2 regions of the Bariatricus sp. SGI.019 genome follow, and region 2 is predicted to be linked to the other one. Evidence: riboswitches for the same ligand, from Rfam matches in the RefSeq annotation. Region 2 holds a riboswitch; the other holds the start of a gene.
The links. Region 2 has a riboswitch for glycine ahead of ACQRD1_RS07245 (GrdX family protein). Riboswitches for the same ligand answer to the same signal wherever they lie in the genome.
Positions count from the first base shown of each region.

Region 1 (11,272 bases), on a different contig from region 2:
CGTTCCTTTTTCTTTCAGCACTTCTACTTTTTCAATCAATGCAGCCTTCATGGCATTTGCCACATCAGCACCTTTCATTAATACACTCATCTTTTTCCTCCTACCGAATCTTCGCGAGCACTCCTGCATAGATTTCTTCCTGCAGCTTCCGTGCTTCTTCAATCATGGCATCCGATTCCTGATTCAACGCTTCCGCCCGTTCACGGTCTTTCATAAGACGGGTATTAATATAGATATTCAGGGATGCACCTTCCAGTGCAGCACGGGCAAACAGAACTGCAACACCCACATCACTGACTGCAATCTTACTGCCTTTCTCTCCCAATATTTTTAAATATCTCATTACTTTGAAAACAGTCTTCATAATCTGGAGCGGGACAATACTAGCCTCGTACAGAGCCTTCTCCATGACTCTTTCTTTTTCTTCTTTCTGCTCTGGAGTATCTTTCGGAAGACCATATGCTTTCGATAATGGTTCGAATGCTTCCGCATCCTGATCGGTCAGATCCACCAATTCTTCCCGAAGTTCTTTCAGACAGCCCCGGATTTCTATGATTTCTTCCTCTACGTCAGCATACTTCTTCTTACCGACCGTCAGATTTGCTACCATCATTCCAAGCGCAGACGCAAATGCTCCCACTGCGGCGGAAGCACCTCCGCCGCCTGGAACAGGTTCGGCAGAGGATAACACTTCCAGGAAGTCTGTTGTTTTCTGTTCCAGCATCATGCCGTTCATTCCTCCTTAAAACAATCCTGAGATTACACCGTCTGCATCCACATCAATCTTTTCTGCGGATGGTACTTTCGGCAATCCAGGCATCTTCATGATATCACCAGTCAGTGCAACCAAGAATCCCGCACCTGCTGAGGCTGTGATATCACGAATCGTGATTCTGAAGTTTTCTGGTCTTCCCAGTTTCTTAGCGTCATCTGTCAGAGAATATTGATTCTTAGCCATACAGATTGGCAGATTTCCAAGACCGATTGCTTCTAAATTCTTGATTTCTTTATTCGCCTTTGTTGTATAATCTACTCCATCAGCTCCGTATACTTTTGTTGCAATAGCTTCAATTTTTTCTTTAATAGAAGCATCTACATCATATACATATTCCATGGTGCTCTCACCTTCACAGAGACGAAGCACTTCTTTTGCAAGCTCTTCTCCTCCTTCTCCGCCATGTGCCCACACTTCTGACAATGCAACATTAACACCTAGTTCTTTACATTTTTCACGAACCAGTTCCAATTCAGCCTTTGTATCTGTCGGGAATGCGTTGATTGCAACGACAACAGGAAGATGATATACCTTTGTAATATTTTCAATGTGCTTCAGTAAGTTTGGAATTCCTTTTTCCAATGCTTCCAGATTCTCAGCCTGAAGCTCGGTCTTTGGAACACCGCCATTGTACTTGAGAGCTTTGATCGTTGCAACCAGAACCACAGCATTTGGGCGGATTCCTGACATCCGGCATTTGATATCAATGAATTTTTCCGCACCAAGATCTGCGCCGAATCCTGCCTCAGTGATCATATAATCTGCAAGTTTCATTCCCATCTTTGTTGCGATCACACTGTTACATCCATGTGCAATATTTGCAAATGGGCCGCCGTGAATAAAAGCAGGAGTTCCTTCCAGTGTCTGTACCAGATTCGGTTTCAACGCATCTTTTAACAGTGCTGCTACAGCGCCTTCTGCGTGAAGATCTCCGGCTGTTACCGGTTTTCCGGTTCTGGAATATGCTACAATAATCTTAGATACACGTTCTTTCAGATCCAAAATATCATTTGCCAGACAGAATACAGCCATAATCTCTGAAGCAACTGTAATGTCAAATCCATCCTGACGTGTCACTCCATCTGCCTTTCCACCCAATCCATCTACGATACTTCGAAGCTGACGGTCATTCATATCCACACAACGTCTCCAGGTCACTTTGTTCGTATCAATATCCAGTGCATTTCCCTGATGGATATGATTATCCAACATAGCAGCGATCAGATTGTTTGCTGCACCAATGGCATGAAGATCTCCGGTAAAATGCAGGTTAATATCTTCCATTGGAACAACCTGTGCATAGCCGCCGCCTGCTGCTCCGCCTTTTACTCCGAATACAGGTCCAAGGGATGGTTCACGAAGTGCTACCATTGTCTTCTTACCCAGACGGTTCATGGCATCTGCCAGACCGATGGTTGTAGTAGTCTTGCCTTCTCCGGCCGGTGTCGGGTTAATCGCCGTTACCAGAATCACTTTAGAATCCGGGCGGCTCTCTAATTCATCTTTATAATAACGATAATCGATCTTTGCTTTGTATTTTCCATAATTTTCTACATATTTATCTGGAATTCCAAGAGAATCGGCAACTTCGTTAATCACTTTCATTTCCGCTTCCTGAGCGATCTCAATGTCACTTTTAAAACCCATATTACATACCAACCTTTCTTTTTAATTATACATTTTATCTTTTCTTTTTCGGCATTACATGTATTGCTTCCCCGACAGCATCCTCCAATGCCTCTGCTACGCCCTCATTATAAGTAGGATGTGCACGCATTCCTTTTAATAGCTGCTGCGCTGTCAGACGATTCACGACTGCAGTTACCAGTTCACCGATCATATCCGTTGCTCTTGCACACATCATCTGCGCTCCGATCACCACATCTGTATCTGCTTCTACAATGACCTTCACAAATCCTCGTTCTTCCTTGGTAATCAGAGATTTTCCATTGGCACTCATAATGAATTTTCCAGTCTTTACAGCAATGCCCTGCTCTTTGGCTTCATCTTCTGTCACACCGACAGATGCAATCTCCGGATCTGTATATACACAGCCCGGAACCGTATGAACATCAATGGATGGCTCTTTCCCGGCAATCCGTTCTGCGACATATACACCCTGTGCACTTGCCAGATGGGCCAGCTGCATACCCTTTACAAGATCTCCGATCGCATAGACGCCTTCCATACTGGTACGGAATTCATCGTCTACGACTACACGTCCGCGTTCCATATCAAGTTCTACGTTATCCCCGAACAGACCGTCCGTATTCGGGCATCTTCCAACTGCACACAACACATATTGTGCAGAAACTCTTACTTCCTTTTCTTTCTCTGTGAACACACAGGTATATTGTCCATCATCTTCCTGTTCTACACGCTGTACCGCTGCTGATGTATGAATATCAATTCCTCGTTTCTTCAGAATCATCTTCAGATTCTGAGATATCTCTTTGTCCATATTAGGAATTAATCTTGGCATAGCTTCCACAATGGTAACCTTACAGCCAAGATTTGCATATACACTGGCAAATTCCACGCTGATAACTCCGCCGCCGATAATCACAAGACTTTCCGGTCTCTCTCTTAATTGGAATAACTCATCACTGGTCAATACTCCCGGAAGATCAAGTCCTGGGATTGGAAGGACCAACGGCTTAGAGCCAGCGGCCAGGATTACATTTTCAGCTTCATAGCTCTCTTCTCCTTCTTCTCCTGCCACTCTAACTACTTTTCCTTTTTCCAGTGTTCCCTTTCCAGAGAGGAGTGTCACAGCGTTCGCCTTCAAAAGCTGTTCGATTCCCTGACATAATTTATCCGTTGTCTCTTCCTTATAAGCCACAATCTTGCCATAATCATAAGATACATCCGACGCCGCAACTCCAAACCTGTCTCCTTCCTGCATTTCCTTGTAAACAGAAGAAGCATGGATCATCGCTTTTGCAGGAATACAACCTCTGTTCAGGCATGTTCCTCCCACTCTTCTATTCTCCACAATTGCTGTGCGAAGCCCTGATTTTGCGGCTTTGATCGCAACTACATAGCCGCCCGGTCCTGCACCGATTACAATAACATCAAATTTCTCTCCCATAGGTTCCTTCTCCTTTACAAATCGATAGACAGAATCCAGTCTGCAATGTCTTTCATCATCTGCTCTTCATCTTCATCCTCAGAACTATATTGCTTAAGTTCCTCGCAAATAGCATTCTTTTCGTAACGAATTCCTCTCAAATAGCAACTTAGATCAGCAATCAGATCCGGCTTCATGGAATCAGAATATACATTCAGATCTTCTACGATTCCATTTTTTACTTTCATCTGTAATGTTACCTGTCCCCACGGAAAACGATTGGACAATTCATACTGGAAATCTAGTTTCTTTCCAAAAATCCAGTCCCAGGAAGCAAATCTTTCTGTCCTTTTCTCGATTTCCTGTGCATCAAGATCCTCAACTTTCAGAATCTTAGCTTTTAACCCATAGACTTCCTCAAATGCTTCCAAGAGCTTCTGTTTTAACAGTTCCACCGTTGCATCCGGTGCATACTCTGTCAGATTTGCGACTCTTGCACGGACAGAATCCACACCTTTTGACTGAAACTTATCTTTTGACACCGTCAGATATCTGGACAACTCTCCCAGATTAACATGAACCATCAGTGTTCCATGATGATAGCAGCAGTCTCCTTGCTCATAAAAAGCATTTCCTGAAAACTTATGCCCATCGATCAGAATATCATTACGTCCTGATTTTTCTGCATGGATTCCAAGCTTTTTTACTGCTTCAAGAATAACATGAAGCTGTTTATCTACATTATAGTTTTCTTTTCTGACAAGGAAAGTGAAGTTCAGGTTTCCAAGATCATGGTAGACAGCACCGCCGCCGGAAAGCCGGCGTACCGGATATCCGTTTTCTTCTTCCAGTTTACTTACCAGACACTCTTTCCATGCGTTCTGATTTCGTCCGATTACAACCGTATTTCTGTTCTGCCAGAGATACAAAATACATTCCTCTTTATCACAATGGAGGAGCAGATACTCCTCCACCGCAAGATTCTGATAGGGGTATGTATTAGCCGTTTCAATGTAAGTTATTTTATCTATCATTTTGATACCTCTTCCAGAATGTAATTCTATTTTGAAAAATCATACCGAAGTACTGGATGCCTTGCTGCACCTACTTCATCCAGTCTTGTCACCGGCGTTGAGACAGGTGCCTGATGAAGCTGCTGCGCGTCTTCTTTGGCAAGCTCATATAATCCTCTGAATACACGGATCGCTTCATCCAGTGTTTCTTTGGATTCTGTTTCTGTCGGTTCCACCATCAAAGCCTCATCTACGATTAATGGGAAGTACATTGTCGGCGGATGAATGCCATTATCAAGAAGTCCCTTGGCAATATCCATTGCAGATACTCCTGTAGCTTTCTTAAGATCAGAAAGGCTCATAACAAACTCATGCATACATACTTCGTCATATGCCATCGTATAGATGTCCTTTAACTTATTCATCATATAATTTGCATTCAGGACAGCATTCTGGCTGGCTTGTGGGATTCCTTCTCTTCCAAGCGTCATGACATAAGTAAGCGCTCTGACTGCTACAAGGAAGTTACCATAGAAGCTCTTCATCTCACCGATACTGTGCTCTGCTTTCCCAAACTGTAGCTCTTCTGTACCTTCCACAAGTACAGACGGAAGGAACTGTGCCAGATGTTCTTTACAACCGACCGGTCCACTTCCCGGACCTCCTCCTCCATGAGGCGTTGAGAATGTTTTATGAAGATTCAGATGGATCACATCAAATCCCATATCACCTGGTCGTACCGTTCCCATAACGGCATTTAAGTTCGCACCGTCATAGTAGCACTGACCACCGCATTCATGAATGATCTTCGTAATCTCAAGAATATTTTTATCAAACAGTCCAACCGTATTTGGATTGGTAAGCATCAGACCTGCCACATCATCTCCGGCTGCCTCGCGCAGTTTCTCAAGATCCACGCATCCATCCGGTCCTGATGGAATGCTGACAACGGAGAACCCTGCCATTACAGCACTGGCCGGATTGGTTCCATGAGCAGAATCAGGAACGATGATCTTGGTTCGTTTCTGATCTTCTCTGCTTTGATGATATGCTTTAATAAGGAGAAGTCCGGTAAACTCACCGTGGGCTCCTGCTGCCGGCTGTAATGTCATCTGACTCATGCCCGTAATCTCACACAGATATGACTCCAGTGTCTTCATAACTTCCATACATCCCTGTACAGTATGTGCCGGCTGAAGCGGATGAATCTCTGTAAATCCTGGCAATGCAGCCATATCCTCGTTGATCTTCGGATTATATTTCATGGTACAGGAACCAAGTGGATAGAATCCATCATTCACTCCATGACATTTCTTGGCAAGTTCCGTGTAGTGTCTGCTAATCTCATTTTCAGAAAGTTCCGGCAAATGTAATGCAAGTTCTCTCTGGTCTTTTTCCTCCGGCAAGACTACGTCTACATCACACTCTGGAAACAGACTCAGTCCTCTTCCTTCTTTTCCTTTCTCAAATATTAACATCCATTACACCTCCTTTATGATGGCAACTGCTCTGTCAATGTCTTCTTTACTGTTCATCTCGGTGCAGCACCACAAAATTCTATGTTCATCCAATGGATATCCTCCGAGGATTCCTTCTTGTTCCAGTGCATTCAATACCTTTTCAGAAGGAACATCTGATACAGTCACAAACTCATGGAAATATTCGCCTTTGTTCTCAATCTGATAACCGGTTTTCTCCAATTCTTTTGCCATATAATGAGCCTTTGAAGTACATTGTGTTGCAACATTTTTCAATCCTTCGCCGCCTACAGACGCCAGATATACTCCAACCGCCAGCGCACACAGCGCCTGATTAGAACAGATATTGCTGGATGCTTTTTCTCTGCGGATATGCTGTTCTCTTGCCTGTAGAGTCAGTACATATCCAACTTTTCCATTATGATCCGTTGTCTGTCCTACGATTCTTCCCGGAAGCTTTCTTGTCATGGCTGATACACATGCCATAAATCCAACATACGGGCCGCCAAATGCAAGTGGAAGACCCAGAGGCTGTCCCTCTCCGACTGCCACATCTGCTCCATATTCTTTTGGTGTCTTGATGATTCCAAGAGAGATTGGATTCACACCCATGATATATTTTGCTCCTGCTTCATGTACAATCTCACCGATAGCCTGTGCGTCTTCCAGACTTCCATAGTAGTTTGGATGCTGAATATATACACAGGCCGTAGTGTCATCGATCAGTTCACAAAGTGCATCTACATCTGTAAGACCATCCTTCGAAGGGATCATAACCAGATCCATACCATTTCCAAAGCAATAGGTCTTCACTGTTTCTAATACCTTCGGATCTGTAGTCTCAGAAATAAGTGCTTTCTTTCTCTTTCTTTCCCGACACATTGCAATTCCTTCTGCCGCTGCAGTTGCGCCGTCATAGACAGATGCGTTCGAAGTATCCATTCCTGTAAGTTCACAGATCATCGTCTGATATTCGAAGATAGACTGCAGGATTCCCTGACTGATCTCTGCCTGATATGGCGTATATGCCGTCAACAGATTTTCCTTTGATATCACGCTTTTTACAACCGATGGTATAAAATGTCTGTATGCTCCTGCGCCACGGAAAATCACAGGAAATACTTTATTTTTCTCTGCCATCTGCGTTACTTTTTTACGGACTTCCAGTTCAGACATTCCTTCCGGAATCTTAAGTCCACCTTTTACTTTTACTTCATCTGGAATATGCCCAAACAATTCTTCCATAGATCCAAAGCCAATCTCCGCAAGCATCTCTTTCTGTTCCTGCTTTGTACCCGGAATATAATTTCCCATAAAGCGTCACCGCCTTTCCTTAATCTGTTCTATTATGCCTGTTCACTCTCTACAAATGCCTTGTATTCTTCTGCAGATAAGAGTTCTTCCTTTTCTGTAATATCTTTCACTTTTACAAACCATGCTTCATATGGTGCCTCATTAATCTTTTCTGGAGCATCCATGAGTTCTTCGTTAATCTCACATACAGTTCCGGAAACCGGTGCATACACATCAGATACTGCTTTAACAGATTCAACATCTGAAAATGCTTCGCCTATAGAGATCTCGTCTCCCTCTTCCGGAAGATTGACAAATACCAAGTCTCCAAGTTCAGACTGTGCATAGTCTGTAAGACCAATCACAGCAACATCTCCTTCTTCCTTTACCCATTCGTGTGACTTTGAATACAATAATCCTTCTCTTAATTCCATCGTTTTATCTCCTTTTTTCTTTATATTGGCTTTTTGTTTATTATTTACTTCTTTTATAGAATGGAAGTGCCACCACTTCTGCTTCTACTTTTCGGCCTCTTACTTCGACCTCTACCTTATCACCCAATTCTGCACTGCCTTCTGCAACCAGTGCCATTGCGATTGGATATCCAAGATATGGACAGTGCGTTCCGGAAGTAGTAAGACCAATCTTTTCTCCATCTTTAAATACTTCCTGATGCTCTCTGATAATTCCACGTCCGGTTACTTTCAGGCCGATACGTGTTCTCTGAGGTGCTTCCTTCTCTTCTAATGCCGCTTTCCCGATAAAGTCATCTTTCTTCATCTTTACTGCAAAACCAAGTCCTGTCTCTAATGGAGATACTGTATCGTCCATCTCATGACCATAGAGAGGCATTGCTGCTTCCATGCGAAGGGTATCTCTTGCTCCCAGTCCACATGGAATCAAACCGTCTTCTTTTCCGGCTTCCAGAAGAGCATCCCACATTTTCTCAGCATTGCTGCTGTCAAGATAAAGCTCTACTCCATCTTCTCCTGTGTATCCAGTCTTAGAAATAATACAAGGAATTCCGGCAACTTCTGTATCAAACACAGCATGATAATACTTCTTTGGAATATTCTCTTCCGCCGTAAGCTTTTTTAAGATCTCCATTGCTTTTGGTCCCTGCAATGCCAGCTGTGCATACTGCTCTGACACATCAGTAAATATCACTTCTCCAAACTGGTGATCCAACATCCACTGATAATCCTTATCTTTATTTGCTGCATTTACTACGATAAAGTAATGGTTATCTGATTTCTTATATACAATCAGATCATCCACTGTACCGCCATTCTCATTGCACATCGGGCTATATCTTGCCTGACCGTCTACCATATTGTCAAAATTGTTCGTCAGAATCATCTGAAGATTCTGGAGTGCATCTTTTCCTTCACACAGCACTTCACCCATGTGAGATACATCAAATAATCCGGCTTGTGTGCGGACAGCCATATGTTCTTTGATCACTCCGGTTCCATACTGTACCGGCAGTAAATATCCGCCAAATGGTACGATCTTTCCTCCGGCTTTCACATGTGCATCATATAATGGGGTTTTCAATTCCATTTTTGCTCCTCCTTCTTTAACAGCCTTCTTCTGTCAAACAAGAGAAAAAGGACTGCATGATCCATCTGGATCACACAGTCCCCTGTCGTTTGTCCTTCAGAGTATTGTCCGGATTCGATTCCTTTTGCCTGAGAGTTTCAATTTCCCTCTTGCCCCTTCGGCGTTCTGATAACAAGAACCAGAATCTCTCTCGAATCCATCAGCCAACTTCTTGTTTTTTATTTTTCCTCATTATATCTGTCGTTTTTTTCTTTGTCAACGCGCTTTTTTGTGTGTATTTTGCAACAATCCAGTTATAATATTCACAATTTTGTTGCTTTTTTCACGTTTTTGGAAACAATCCCCATAAACTCTGGGTTTTCAACAAGTCTCTCTGATGGTTGATTATTTACTTTTTCAATGAATACATTATAATTTTTTATATTCCATCTTCACGAAATCTCTTCAATTCACGAACAGAATATCCGATTGCAACAATTGCCGCAGCTCCATCTGCAATCGGTCCCGCATACATTACTCCATCAATTCCCATAAAGAGCGGGAAGATCAGAATCAACGGAAGCAGGAAGATAATCTGCCTCGTCAGTGATACTACAATCCCCAGTTTCGCCTTCCCGATGGACGTAAAGAATCCGGAAGACATGGGCTGAATTCCATTGATAAATGTCATGAACATAAAGATGCGGAAATATCTTTCTGCAAACCGGAAGTATTCTTCACTTCCGGTACCAAATATGCTGACCAGCTGCCGCGGAAAGAGCTGAAAGCATAAAAAGAAAATGATGCCTATTGTCAAAGATATCTGAAATGCTTTCTTGTAAGTCTGTTTTACCCGGTCATACTGTCCTGCTCCATAATTAAATCCCCAGATTGGCTGACATCCCTGAGAGATTCCGATACAGATGGCCATAAAGACCATATTTACCTTTGAAATAACTCCTACACAGGCAAGTGGAATATCGGTTCCATACATAGACTCTGCGCCATAATACCGCAAAGTATTATTCATCACGATCTGAACAATCGCCATAGCAATCTGATTAATGCAGGACGCCATTCCCAGGGAGACAATGGCTCTCAGGTACTTCCCTTTTGGACGGAGCATTGACCAATTTAATTCTAATTTTCGAAACCGTAGGAAATACACGATTACCAGAATCCCTGATATAATCTGGCCAATAATAGTGGCCCAGGCTGCTCCTTTAATTCCCCAGTGAAATCCAAAGATAAACAGAGGATCCAATATCGTATTGATAATTGCCCCAGTCAACATGCATGCCATGGAATAAGTCGGACTTCTGTCTGCCCGGATCAGATGATTGCCACCTGTTGTCAGAATCAGAAACGGGATTCCAAACGCTGTAATTCCTGTATAATCCTGTGCATATGGCAATACATCCGGTGTCACTCCGAATAACTGTAGAAGAGGATCCAAAAAAAATAATACAACCACAGCAATGATCACACCGCAGATAACCAGCATTGCAAGGCCAGTCCCGACAATCTTGCTTGCTTCTTCTGATTCACCGGCTCCTGACTTTAGATTAAAATTAGATGCGCTTCCGATCCCCAACAAAAGAGCCGTTGCCGTACAGATAATAGAAATCGGAAATGCAATATTAGTGGCCGCATTTCCCAGCATTCCAACTCCCTGTCCGATAAAGATCTGGTCCACGATATTATATAGGGAACTCACCAGCATACTGATGATGGCGGGGATTGCAAATTTTGCAATTAATTTGTCAATACGCTCTGTTGCCAGCGGATTCATTATATTTCTTCTTTCATTCATAATTCCTAGTATTCCCTGATCACACTGCTGATTTCACGAGTAGTCTCCATATCTTTGAGATGCTCCAGAGCATCCTCCATATGATATTCCTTTACTGCTTCTGTCACGATAACCAGTTCAGCGACCCCGTCCGTAATGATTTTCTGGATTACTTTCGAGATACTGACCTGATGCACGCCAAATACACTGGCGATTGCTGCCAGAACCCCCGGTTTATTATCCACCTGCATGCGCAGGAAAAACTTATTCTTTACCTCACGAAATTCCTTCACCTTAGTCTCACGGTAA
Region 1 is NZ_JBNPOQ010000003.1:117,123-128,394, reverse strand. It holds gene ACQRD1_RS03010 (bifunctional 5,10-methylenetetrahydrofolate dehydrogenase/5,10-methenyltetrahydrofolate cyclohydrolase) at 1-90, opposite strand, end outside; gene ACQRD1_RS03005 (cyclodeaminase/cyclohydrolase family protein) at 101-727, opposite strand; gene ACQRD1_RS03000 (formate--tetrahydrofolate ligase) at 743-2,422, opposite strand; gene lpdA (dihydrolipoyl dehydrogenase) at 2,457-3,866, opposite strand; gene ACQRD1_RS02990 (lipoate--protein ligase) at 3,881-4,879, opposite strand; gene gcvPB (aminomethyl-transferring glycine dehydrogenase subunit GcvPB) at 4,906-6,336, opposite strand; gene gcvPA (aminomethyl-transferring glycine dehydrogenase subunit GcvPA) at 6,340-7,650, opposite strand; gene gcvH (glycine cleavage system protein GcvH) at 7,683-8,063, opposite strand; gene gcvT (glycine cleavage system aminomethyltransferase GcvT) at 8,104-9,192, opposite strand; glycine riboswitch at 9,298-9,395, opposite strand; gene ACQRD1_RS02965 (MATE family efflux transporter) at 9,611-10,984, opposite strand; gene ACQRD1_RS02960 (homoserine dehydrogenase) at 10,990-11,272, opposite strand, start outside.
Region 1: linked by a shared signal. The riboswitch ahead of gcvT (glycine cleavage system aminomethyltransferase GcvT) and the one ahead of ACQRD1_RS07245 (GrdX family protein) in region 2 are both predicted to bind glycine.

Region 2 (11,272 bases):
GAAGACACAGATAGGATCTTCCGCGATGGCGTATAAGAGAAATCCAATGAGGAGTGAAAGAATTGCTTCATTGTCGAGATATGTTATGATTGATGCACTGAATCCGGCTATCACTTCTGCGACACAATGGTTTGAAAGAACTTTGGATGATTCTGCTAATAAGCGTCTCAGTGTACCGGAAGGTTTCCTTGCAATTGATGGTATTCTTGACCTGTGTCTGAATGTAGTAGATGGTTTGGTGGTATATCCAAAGGTGATTGAGAAACGACTTATGTCCGAACTCCCGTTTATGGCAACAGAGAATATTATGATGGATGCTGTGAAAGCTGGCGGTGACAGACAGGAACTTCATGAAAGAATTCGTGAGTTGTCAATGGAAGCAGGCCGTAATGTGAAAGAAAAAGGGCTGGATAATAATCTTCTTGAACTGATTGCAGCTGATCCGGCATTCAATCTGACATTGGATGAGCTGAAGAAAACTATGGATCCGGCAAAATATACAGGCCGTGCATCTGTGCAGGTAGAAGCGTTCCTTGAAAATGTTGTGAAACCAGTTCTGGATGCCAATAAGGATGTCCTTGGCATGACTGCGGAAATCAATGTTTAATATTACCAAAAAATAAAAAATCAAGTGTTTTTTTTGAAAAATCTTAAATGGCGTAAACGGCGTGTTTGCGCCATTTTTCTTTTTTGTATTGACTGATTAAAAGTCATAAAATGGCAAAAGTGACGAAAATTCTTCAAAATTCTCTGCAATTATTGAAGAAAAAATGGGTGAGTGATATTATAGACACATCGAATAATGTTATTCAAAATATCAATACAATGAAGGGGGTCATGTTGTGGAGGCAGCATTAAATAACATTTTTTCAACTATTGGCAGTTATCTTTCAAACTACATTCTGATCGTAGCACTTCTTGGTGGCGGTATCTGGTTTACTGTGAAACTTGGTTTCATTCAGGTAAAGGGCTTCGGCGAAGGAATGAGAAGAACGTTTGGTGGACTTTTCAGCAAAAAAGGCGAGGCGGGAAATGATGGTATGTCTTCTTTCCAGGCACTGGCTACAGCTATTGCAGCTCAGGTAGGTACTGGTAACATTGCTGGTGCGGCAACAGCACTTGCAGTCGGTGGACCAGGAGCGATCTTCTGGATGTGGATTGCGGCATTCCTTGGAATGGCAACAATCTATGCAGAGGCAATTATGGCACAGAAATATAAGAAGATTGGTGATGACGGAGTTGTGACAGGTGGTCCTGTTTACTATATTCGTGCAGCATTTCAAGGACCATTTGGTAAGTTCCTTGCAGGGGCATTTGCAATCCTGATTGTTCTTGCACTTGGCTTCATGGGTAATGCTGTGCAGTCCAATTCTATTGCGGCAGCATGGAATACAGCATTTGGAATCCCAAAATGGGTTATGGGTGCTATTCTTGCAGTTGTAGCTCTGTTTGTGTTTGTTGGAGGCATGGGACGTATTGCTAAGATTACTGAGATGATTGTTCCGGCTATGGCAGCACTTTATATTATAGGTTCATTGATTGTCATTATCTATAATTTTAAAGAGATTCCTTATGCGTTCAAATCTATTATTGTAGGTGCGTTTGCACCGTCTGCGGTTGTCGGTGGTGCGGCAGGTGCAACGATCAAGCTCGCACTTACAAAGGGTGTTGCAAGAGGTTTGTTCTCTAATGAGGCTGGTATGGGTTCTACACCTCATGCTCATGCAGTGGCGAAAGTAGATCATCCGGTAGAGCAGGGATTTGTGGCTATGATTGGTGTGTTTATTGATACATTCGTAATTCTGAACCTGACAGCTCTCGTAATTATTACAACACATTCTATTCCGACTGGACTTACCGGAGCAGAGTTAAGCCAGTATGCATTCTCAACATTATATGGAAAAGGCGGAGATATCTTTATTGCTGTATGTATGCTGTTCTTTGCGTTTTCTACTATCCTTGGATGGTATTTCTTCGGACAGGCTAATATCAAGTATCTGTTTGGAGCAAAAGCAGTAAAAGTGTATTCTGTGATTGTGGCGGTTTGCGTGTTCCTTGGATCACTAGCAGAGGTTGAACTTGTATGGACAATGCAGGATTGCTTCAATTCTCTGATGGTTATTCCGAACATTCTTGCGTTGTTTGCACTTAGCGGAGTGATTAAAGAAGTACATAATGATTACTTTAAAAATAAAAAGAACAAATAACTATTCGTTATTTCTATAGAAAGTAATGAAGATTTTTGCTGAGAAGAATAGAAAGTTTCAATAAATGCAAAGGGCAAAATCAACAAAAATAGAAATAAATATTAGTGCAATGTGCATAAAATAATTTAATTTTAAGATAGCGGTTGCAAAAAAAATAACAATACGCTATTATAGATATAGGCAATTGAATATATTCAGGAATTCGATAAATCACGTCGGATTTTGAATGAGAATATATTGAAAATGTCTATACATAAAAAATAAGAGTGGGATGATATTTTCCAAGAGAGAGTCAGGATTTTGACCGCCGAAGAGGCAAACCTTATATAAAGTGGTGAATATATATGAGGCGAAACTTTCAGGCAAAAGGACTGGAGAATGTACCACATTCTGAATCTTGTGCTGTATGATAAAGCTTTAAAGGAATACATTATCAGGGCAAAAGACAGAAAAGGACGATTACGCACATGGTTGTGTTTGAATCGTCCTTTTTTAATTGCTATGCATTTAGTATGAGTTTTCATATAGGCTGGCAGATTGACTGAAAGGAGAAAGTGGAACGTGAATCAAAAGAAATACATCATTATAACGAATAATCCACTGGTTTTTGATAAGCTTAAGGAGACGCACAACGTAGAATACAAGGAGATTTCTTACGAAGAGATTCTAAAAGAAGTTAGAGACAGAATCCATGAAGGTCATTTGCTTCTGACGCACCCATTGTCGGGGAGCGTGAAGCCTAATGAAACACCATACAAATCCATAATGATTACGGAGGGAAAGGGGGAGATCGACGAGAGGTCTCTCACGTTGATTGAAAACGCCATACAAGCGTGCCAGAAGTTTGAGTTTAAATCAGACAAATATAAAGCTTCGGTATATGACGATTTTCAGTTGATTGACTGGACCTTGCTGGAAAGTGGAATGGCATCGGCTGATGCGTGGTAGGTCATAAGTGAGGTTGTAAAAGCGTTAAAGCTTACACAATAATATCAAATTTCTTGAAGGAGGGAACTACAAGTGAGATTAGAAATGGGACACATTTACATTAAGGATATTCAGTTCGCAGCTGAGTCTAAGATTGAAGACGGAATCCTTTATGTATCCGAAGAAGCCGTTAAGGCTGTCGCTCTTGAGGATGAGAAGATTAAGAGCGTATCATTTGACATTGCAAAACCAGGTGAGTCAGTAAGAATTACACCAGTTAAAGACGTAATCGAACCAAGAGTTAAAGTTGAAGGAAGAGGGGGAATCTTCCCGGGCGTTATCTCTAAGGTTGATACAGTTGGTGAAGGAAAAACTTATGCATTAAAAGGAATGGCTGTAGTAACAGCAGGTAAGATCGTTGGTTTCCAGGAAGGTATCATTGATATGACAGGTCCGGGAGCTGACTATACACCTTTCTCAAAGACCTTGAACCTGGTAATGGTATGTGAACCGGTTGATGGAATCAAACAGCATGATTATGAGAAGGCTGTTCGTTTCGCAGGATTCAGAGTTGCAGTTTATATTGGGGAATTAGCTCGTGACTTGACACCTGATGAGACAAAAGTATATGAGACATGCACAATTAAAGAAGGTATGGAAAAATATCCAGATCTTCCAAGAGTTGCATATGTTCAGATGCTTCAGAGTCAGGGATTATTACATGACACATATGTATATGGTGTGGATGCAAAGAAAATCGTTCCTACAATTTTAAGCCCAACAGAGATTATGGACGGTGCAATCGTATCTGGTAACTGTGTGTCTGCTTGTGATAAAAACCCTACATATGTACACTTGAACAATCCAGTTGTACATGATTTGTTTGAGCAGCACGGAAAAACATTAAACTTTGTATGCCAGATCATCACAAATGAAAATGTATACCTGGCAGATAAACAGCGTTCTTCTGATTGGACAGCTAAGCTGTGTAAGATGTTGGATCTGGATGGCGTTATTGTATCTCAGGAAGGATTTGGTAACCCAGATACAGACCTTATCATGAACTGTAAGAAGATCGAAGCTGAAGGCGTTAAAACTGTAATCATTACAGATGAATATGCTGGACGTGATGGAAAGTCTCAGTCATTGGCTGATGCTGATGCAGCTGCAGATGCAGTAGTAACTGGCGGAAATGCAAACCAGGTAATTATCCTGCCAAAACTTGATAAAGTAATTGGAACTTTGGATTATGTAACCAAGATTGCTGGAGCAAGTGAGGAGACACTTCGCGAAGATGGATCTCTGGAAGTTGAGCTTCAGGTACTCACAGGTGCAACTAATGAGACCGGTTTCAATAAGCTGAGCGCAAGATAGGAAGGGAGGATAATATAATGGCTAAATTAAAAGTTGTTCATTACATCAATCAGTTCTTTGCACAGATTGGTGGAGAAGAGAAAGCAGATTATCCGGCTGAGATTCGTGTTGGCGAGATCGTTGGACCGGGTATGGCATTGACACAGAATTTTGGGGATGAAGCAGAGATTATTGCTACAATCGTTTGTGGTGACTCTTACTTTAATGAGAACCTTGATAAAGCAAAAGCTGATATCCTCGCTATGGTAAAAGAGCAGAATCCAGATGTATTCGTTGCTGGTCCTGCATTTAACGCTGGACGTTATGGTGTTGCTTGCGGAACTATCGCAGCAGCAGTTCAGGAAGAACTTGGAATTCCGGCTGTAACTGGTATGTATGTTGAAAATCCAGGTGCTGATATGTTCAAAGATAAGGTATATATTGTATCTACAAAGAACAGTGCAGCAGGTATGAGAGATGCTATTAAAAAATTAGCTCCTCTTGCATTAAAAGTTGGAAAAGGTGAGCCGATTGGCGCTTCTTGTGAAGAAGGATATATTCCAAACGGCGTTCGTGTGAACTTCTTTGAAAAAGAAAGAGGATCTCAGAGAGCTGTTAAGATGCTTATCAAGAAATTGGCTGACAAACCGTTTGTTACAGAATATCCAATGCCTGACTTCGATAGAGTAGCTCCGAATCCGGCAGTAAAAGATCTTGCTCATGCTAAGATCGCTCTGGTTACTTCTGGTGGTATTGTACCAAAAGGAAATCCAGATCATATTGAAAGTTCAAGTGCATCTCACTATGGTGAGTATGATATCGCTGGTGTTATGGATCTTACCGAAGAGACATATGAAACTGCTCATGGTGGATATGACCCAGTATATGCAAACGAAGACTCTGACCGTGTATTGCCGGTTGATGTACTTCGTGACATGGAAAAAGAAGGAATTATTGGAGAACTGCATCACCTGTTCTACACAACAACAGGAAATGGTACAGCCGTTGCTTCAGCAAAAGCATTTGCAGCAGAATTTTCTCAGAAATTACTGGCTGACGGTGTAGACGCAGTAATCCTTACCTCTACTTGAGGTACCTGTACTCGTTGCGGTGCAACGATGGTTAAAGAGATAGAGAGAGCTGGTATCCCGGTTGTACATATCTGTACAGTAACTCCTATTTCTATGACAGTTGGTGCGAACAGAATCGTTCCGGCTATCGCAATTCCACATCCTCTTGGAAATCCAGCACTGGATAAAGATGAGGAAAAAGCACTTCGTCGTCGTATTGTTGAAAAAGCTTTGAATGCTCTTACAACAGAAGTAGACGATCAGACAATTTTCGAATAGGTGTTACCTTATATTAAAGGAGAATAACAAAAATGGATAAGATTTATGATGTTATTGTCCTGGGTGCAGGTCCTGCTGGTTTAGCAGCAGGACTGTATGCAGGAAGAAGCCGTCTTTCTGTTCTGATTATTGAAAAAGGTCAGGATGGCGGACAGATTGCAATTACAGATGAGATAGAAAACTATCCGGGACAGATCGTAGAAGGCGAATCAGGTCCATCCTTGATTGCAAGAATGACAGAGCAGGCTGCAAAATTTGGAGCAGAGCGTGTGTCTGATACAATCAAAGAAGTGGAGCTTGAGGGCGAGATCAAAGTCCTGAAGAGCGCAAAAGAAGAGTACAAAGGAAGAAATGTAATCATTGCTACCGGTGCTCATGCACGTCCGATCGGATGTAAAGGTGAAGCTGAATTCACAGGAAAAGGTGTTTCCTATTGCGCCACATGTGATGCAAACTTCTTCGAAGATTTTGAAGTATATGTAGTAGGTGGTGGAGATTCCGCTGTAGAAGAAGCTATGTATCTTACAAAATTTGCAAGAAAAGTTACGATTATTCACAGACGTAATGAACTTCGTGCTGCAAAATCTATTCAGGAAAAAGCATTCAAGAATCCAAAACTTAACTTTATGTGGGATTCTGTAGTTGAAGAAGTTGGAGGAGATGATATCCTTCAGTGGATGAAAGTAAAGAATGTAAAGACTGGCGAGATCACTACAGTAGAAGCTGATGAAGAAGACGGAATGTTCGGTGTGTTTGGATTTATCGGTACTGTTCCGAATACCAAACCATTCGAAGGAATCATTGACATGGATGAACGCGGATATATCAAGACGGATGCTGATATGCATACAAACATCCCAGGTGTATATGCAGCAGGTGATGTTCGTGTCAAGAGTTTAAGACAGGTTGTAACTGCAGCAGCTGATGGAGCAATCGCAGCTGTTCAGGTAGAAAGAAGCATGTCTGATTACTTCTAGATTATATAGCCGGAGAAAAGTAAATCGCGGTGCGAAGCGGCGCATGGTCATAAAGTGATGCCTTTTGGTTCTTCCGGGTTATATAAAAAGCAACATAATAAAAGGAGGATGATACCAATGTTAGATTTGGATAAGACAAACTTTCAGGCTGAAGTATTAGAGGCAGAAGGTTATGTATTTGTAGATTTTTATGGAGATGGATGTGTTCCATGCCAGGCTCTGATGCCAAAGGTACACGAGTTTGCTGAAACATATGGAGATAAATTAAAATTCACATCTCTGAACACAACAAAGGCACGTCGTCTGGCAATCAGTCAGAAGATTCTTGGCCTTCCGGTTATGGCTATTTACAAAGACGGAGAGAAGATCGACGAAGTTGTAAAGGAAGAAGCAACACCGGAAAGTATTGAAGCGATGATTCAGAAATATATCTAAGAGATATTTCTTGATCATATAACATGTTTTTTACCACTTAAGAAAGGAGAAAGCATAATTATGGCTATTTTAGAAGGGAAAAAAGCAATAATTATCGGAGACCGTGATGGAATTCCGGGACCAGCTATCGCTGAATGCGTAAAGACTGCTGGTGCTGAGATCGTATTTTCATCAACGGAATGTTTCGTCTGAACGAGCGCAGGCGCAATGGACTTAGAGAATCAGAAGAGAGTAAAGGAATTCGCTGAAGAATACGGCGCAGAGAACTTAGTAGTAGTTCTTGGAGCAGCTGAAGGCGAAGCTGCAGGTCTTGCAGCTGAGACTGTAACATTAGGCGATCCTACTTTTGCAGGTCCATTGACAGGGGTCCAGCTTGGACTCACGGTATATCACGTATGTGAACCTGAAATCAAAGAAGAATTTGATGAAGCAGTATATGACGAGCAGGTTGGTATGATGGAAATGGTTCTTGACGTAGACGACATCGTTAGTGAGATGGAAGCTATCAGAGAACAGGCTTAATCGATGCTTAAAAAGGGGCAGACCCGGTGTGTACCCACTAGGGTACTGCCTCTTTTTTCTATGAATTTCGTCAAAGCAAGAAAAAAGAAAGGTGGAAAACCCATGAATAGTGTAATCAAAGGAGCAAGCTACGTATTGGCACATACTCCTGATATGGTTTTATATAACGGAACAACTCAGACAACAGAGAGAATCGTAAATCCAGAGTCTGAATACTTAAAAGAACTTCCAGGACATCTCCGCTCTTATGAGGATGCAGTTTCTTACTGGCCAAACCAGACATATATTGGAAATGTACATCCGGATGAGCTGGCTGAGGTAGAGTTCCCATATTATGATAAGAAAAAAGAAGGCGCAGAGCGCTACGGAAAATATGGCGAGATCATGCCAGAGGAAGAATTCCTGTTCCTTGTTCAGGCATGTGATATGTTCGAAGTTGTAAAACTCGACAAAGAATTCGTTGCAAAATATAAAGATGCATTTGCAGCAGACCCGATCATCTCTGATGATATCGTAGAGAAGATTGAGGAAGGTGTGGAGATTGCAGAGATCGAAGCATTGATTAATGATGACCATGCAGAAGCATTATATTTTGAAAACAAACTGGTTGGATGTGTCAAGCCTGCTCATGATATCGATGTGAACTTGTCATCACACGTAATGCATGAGAACCTGATGAGCAAGGCATCCAGTGTACTGGCACTTCTCTATGCAGTACGTAATGCAGGAATTGACAAAGCAGATGTAGAGTATGTAATCGACTGTGCGGAAGAGGCATGTGGTGATATGAATCAGCGCGGTGGCGGTAACTTTGCAAAGGCTGCAGCTGAAGTTGCAGGTCTTGTGAATGCAACAGGTTCTGATGCAAGAGGATTCTGTGCAGCTCCGACGCATGCATTGATTGAAGCAGCAGCACTTGTAAAATCCGGTGCATACAAGACGGTAGTAGTTACTGCTGGCGGATGTACAGCAAAACTTGGTATGAATGGAAAAGACCATGTGAAGAAAGGCCTTCCGATCCTTGAGGACTGCCTGGGAGGATTTGCAGTTGTCATTTCTGAAAATGATGGTGTAAACCCAGAGATTGACCTTGGAATGCTTGGACGTCACAGTGTTGGAACAGGTTCCGCACCACAGAACGTAATCGGAAGTCTGGTAGCTGATCCACTTGACAGAGTTGGAATGAAGATTACAGATATCGATAAATTCTCACCAGAGATGCAGAATCCGGACATCACAAAACCGGCAGGAGCAGGAGATGTTCCGCTTGCAAACTACAAGATGATCGCAGCTTTGGCAGTAAAGAGAGGCGAGCTTGACAGAAAAGAACTGGCATCCTTTACAAAAGACCACGGTCTTACCGGATGGGCTCCTACCCAGGGTCATATTCCTTCAGGAGTACCATATGTAGGATTTGCACGTGAAGATATTCTGGAAGGAAAGATTAAGAATGCAATGATCATCGGAAAAGGAAGTCTGTTCCTTGGACGTATGACAAACTTATTTGACGGTGTATCCTTCGTAATTCACGGAAATACAAAGGCAGAAGAAGAAGCTGCTGCAGGTGTATCCGAAGAAGAGGTTAAGGGACTGATCGCAAAAGCAATGAAAGACTTTGCAGCTACCCTGATGGCAGAATAGGGGGGCTTTGATATGGCAAAAAATATTGAAAAGATGATCGCTGAGACATTCATGGAGATGGCACAGGGACTGGAAACAGGAAGCTTTGGCAAGAGACCAAAGGTTGCCCTCACAGGAATGGGAAGCGAGCACGGAGAAGAGAACTCCATGGCTGCAGCAGTGGCGGCAGCAAAAGATGGAATCGATGTATATTACATTGGTACATTAGAGGCAGAAGGCGTAACGACCGTCAAAGTGGCGAATGATGAAGAAGGCCATGATAAGATGGAAGAGATGCTGAAGAATAAAGAAGTGGATGCTGCAGTGACCATGCACTTCCCATTCCCGATTGGTGTATCAACGGTTGGACGCTGTGTAACACCAGCGATGGGAAAAGAGATGTATATTGCGAACACGACCGGAACTTCCAGTACAGACCGTATTGAAGGTATGATCAAGAATGCAATCTATGGAATCATTACTGCAAAAGCATGTGGAAATGCCGCTCCATCAGTAGGAATCCTGAATGTAGACGGCGCACGTCAGACAGAAAAAGCCCTGAAACAGTTAAAGGAACAGGGATATGACATTACATTTGCAGAGTCATCCAGAGCAGATGGCGGATGTGTGATGAGAGGAAATGATGTGCTTCAGGCATCACCGGACATTATGGTAACGGATTCCCTGACAGGAAATATCCTTGTGAAGATGCTTTCATCTGCAAATACAGGCGGAAGCTTTGAAGCAACAGGATATGGCTATGGACCAGGCATTGGAGAAGGATATGAACAGTTAGTCATGATCGTATCCAGAGCCAGTGGAGCACCGGTCATTGCAAATGCGATCCGATATGCAGCACAGCTGGTAAGAGGAAAAGTCTTTGAAGTAGCAAAAGAAGAATTTGCGGCAGCTCAGAAGGCTGGATTAAAGGACATCCTGGATGCATTAAAAGCATCTCAGAAACCGGCAGGAGCAGCAGAAGAAGTCAAAGAACCACCAAAAGAGATCGTAACAGCACAGATACCTGGAATTGAGGTTATGGATCTGGAAGATGCAGTGAAAGCATTGTGGAAGATCAATATCTATGCAGAGAGCGGAATGGGATGTACCGGACCGATTATCCGAGTGTCTGATGCAAATCTTGCAAAGGCAGAAGAAGAGCTTAAAAAAGCTGGATATATTCAATAATAATTGTATTGTGGCATCTTGATGTGTCAAGATGCCACTTTCTTTTTAGGGACAGATGGATTTATAATAAAACCGTGAGGTGTTAATAGTTATGGAAGCGGTTTTGAAATTAAGATATCCAGGCATTCAAATTTATGTTCCATGGAAGAGAATAATAAGTGCAATTATCAGTATTTTATTTTGGAGTGCTTTAACTGTTGGGGTAATGAATCAGGCACAAGTCTGCGCAGAACTTCCAACGGTCGAAGGAATGAATAGTACGATGACGCATGCTGTAGATGCAATGTCAACGAATAAAATTTCAATGGTTATCAGAGAACAGACACACACTGGTTCGCCAAGATTTGCAGATGTGGTAAATCTGAATATTAGTGAAATACCTAAAATATCAGTAAAACCCACTGCAATATCGACAAATTCTGTTGAAAAAAGCTATCAGGAATCACTGCCAGATGAAGCTCTTCCAGTGGGAATTTTGGATGAAATACCAGAAGAAGAGGGAGACGTAAGTAACAGTTACATCAATATTAATGGTTTCTTGTGTGATGAGAATGGCTTGATTGTTGGGTACGAAGATATGCCGGTTGCCGATGGAGTTTTGGCATTTCCAAATAACAATAAATGTACTGGAATTGCGAAATCTGTGGCCGAAGGATTGGAAGCAGAGACAATGGAAATCTATATTCCGGGGAAT
Region 2 is NZ_JBNPOQ010000009.1:43,564-54,835, forward strand. It holds gene purB (adenylosuccinate lyase) at 1-607, shown strand, start outside; gene ACQRD1_RS07240 (alanine/glycine:cation symporter family protein) at 843-2,207, shown strand; glycine riboswitch at 2,480-2,591, shown strand; gene ACQRD1_RS07245 (GrdX family protein) at 2,769-3,155, shown strand; gene ACQRD1_RS07250 (glycine/sarcosine/betaine reductase component B subunit) at 3,228-4,508, shown strand; gene grdB (glycine reductase complex selenoprotein B) at 4,526-5,836, shown strand; gene trxB (thioredoxin-disulfide reductase) at 5,869-6,813, shown strand; gene trxA (thioredoxin TrxA) at 6,931-7,248, shown strand; gene grdA (glycine/sarcosine/betaine reductase complex selenoprotein A) at 7,309-7,770, shown strand; gene grdC (glycine/sarcosine/betaine reductase complex component C subunit beta) at 7,873-9,411, shown strand; gene grdD (glycine/sarcosine/betaine reductase complex component C subunit alpha) at 9,424-10,578, shown strand; gene ACQRD1_RS07285 (hypothetical protein) at 10,670-11,272, shown strand, end outside.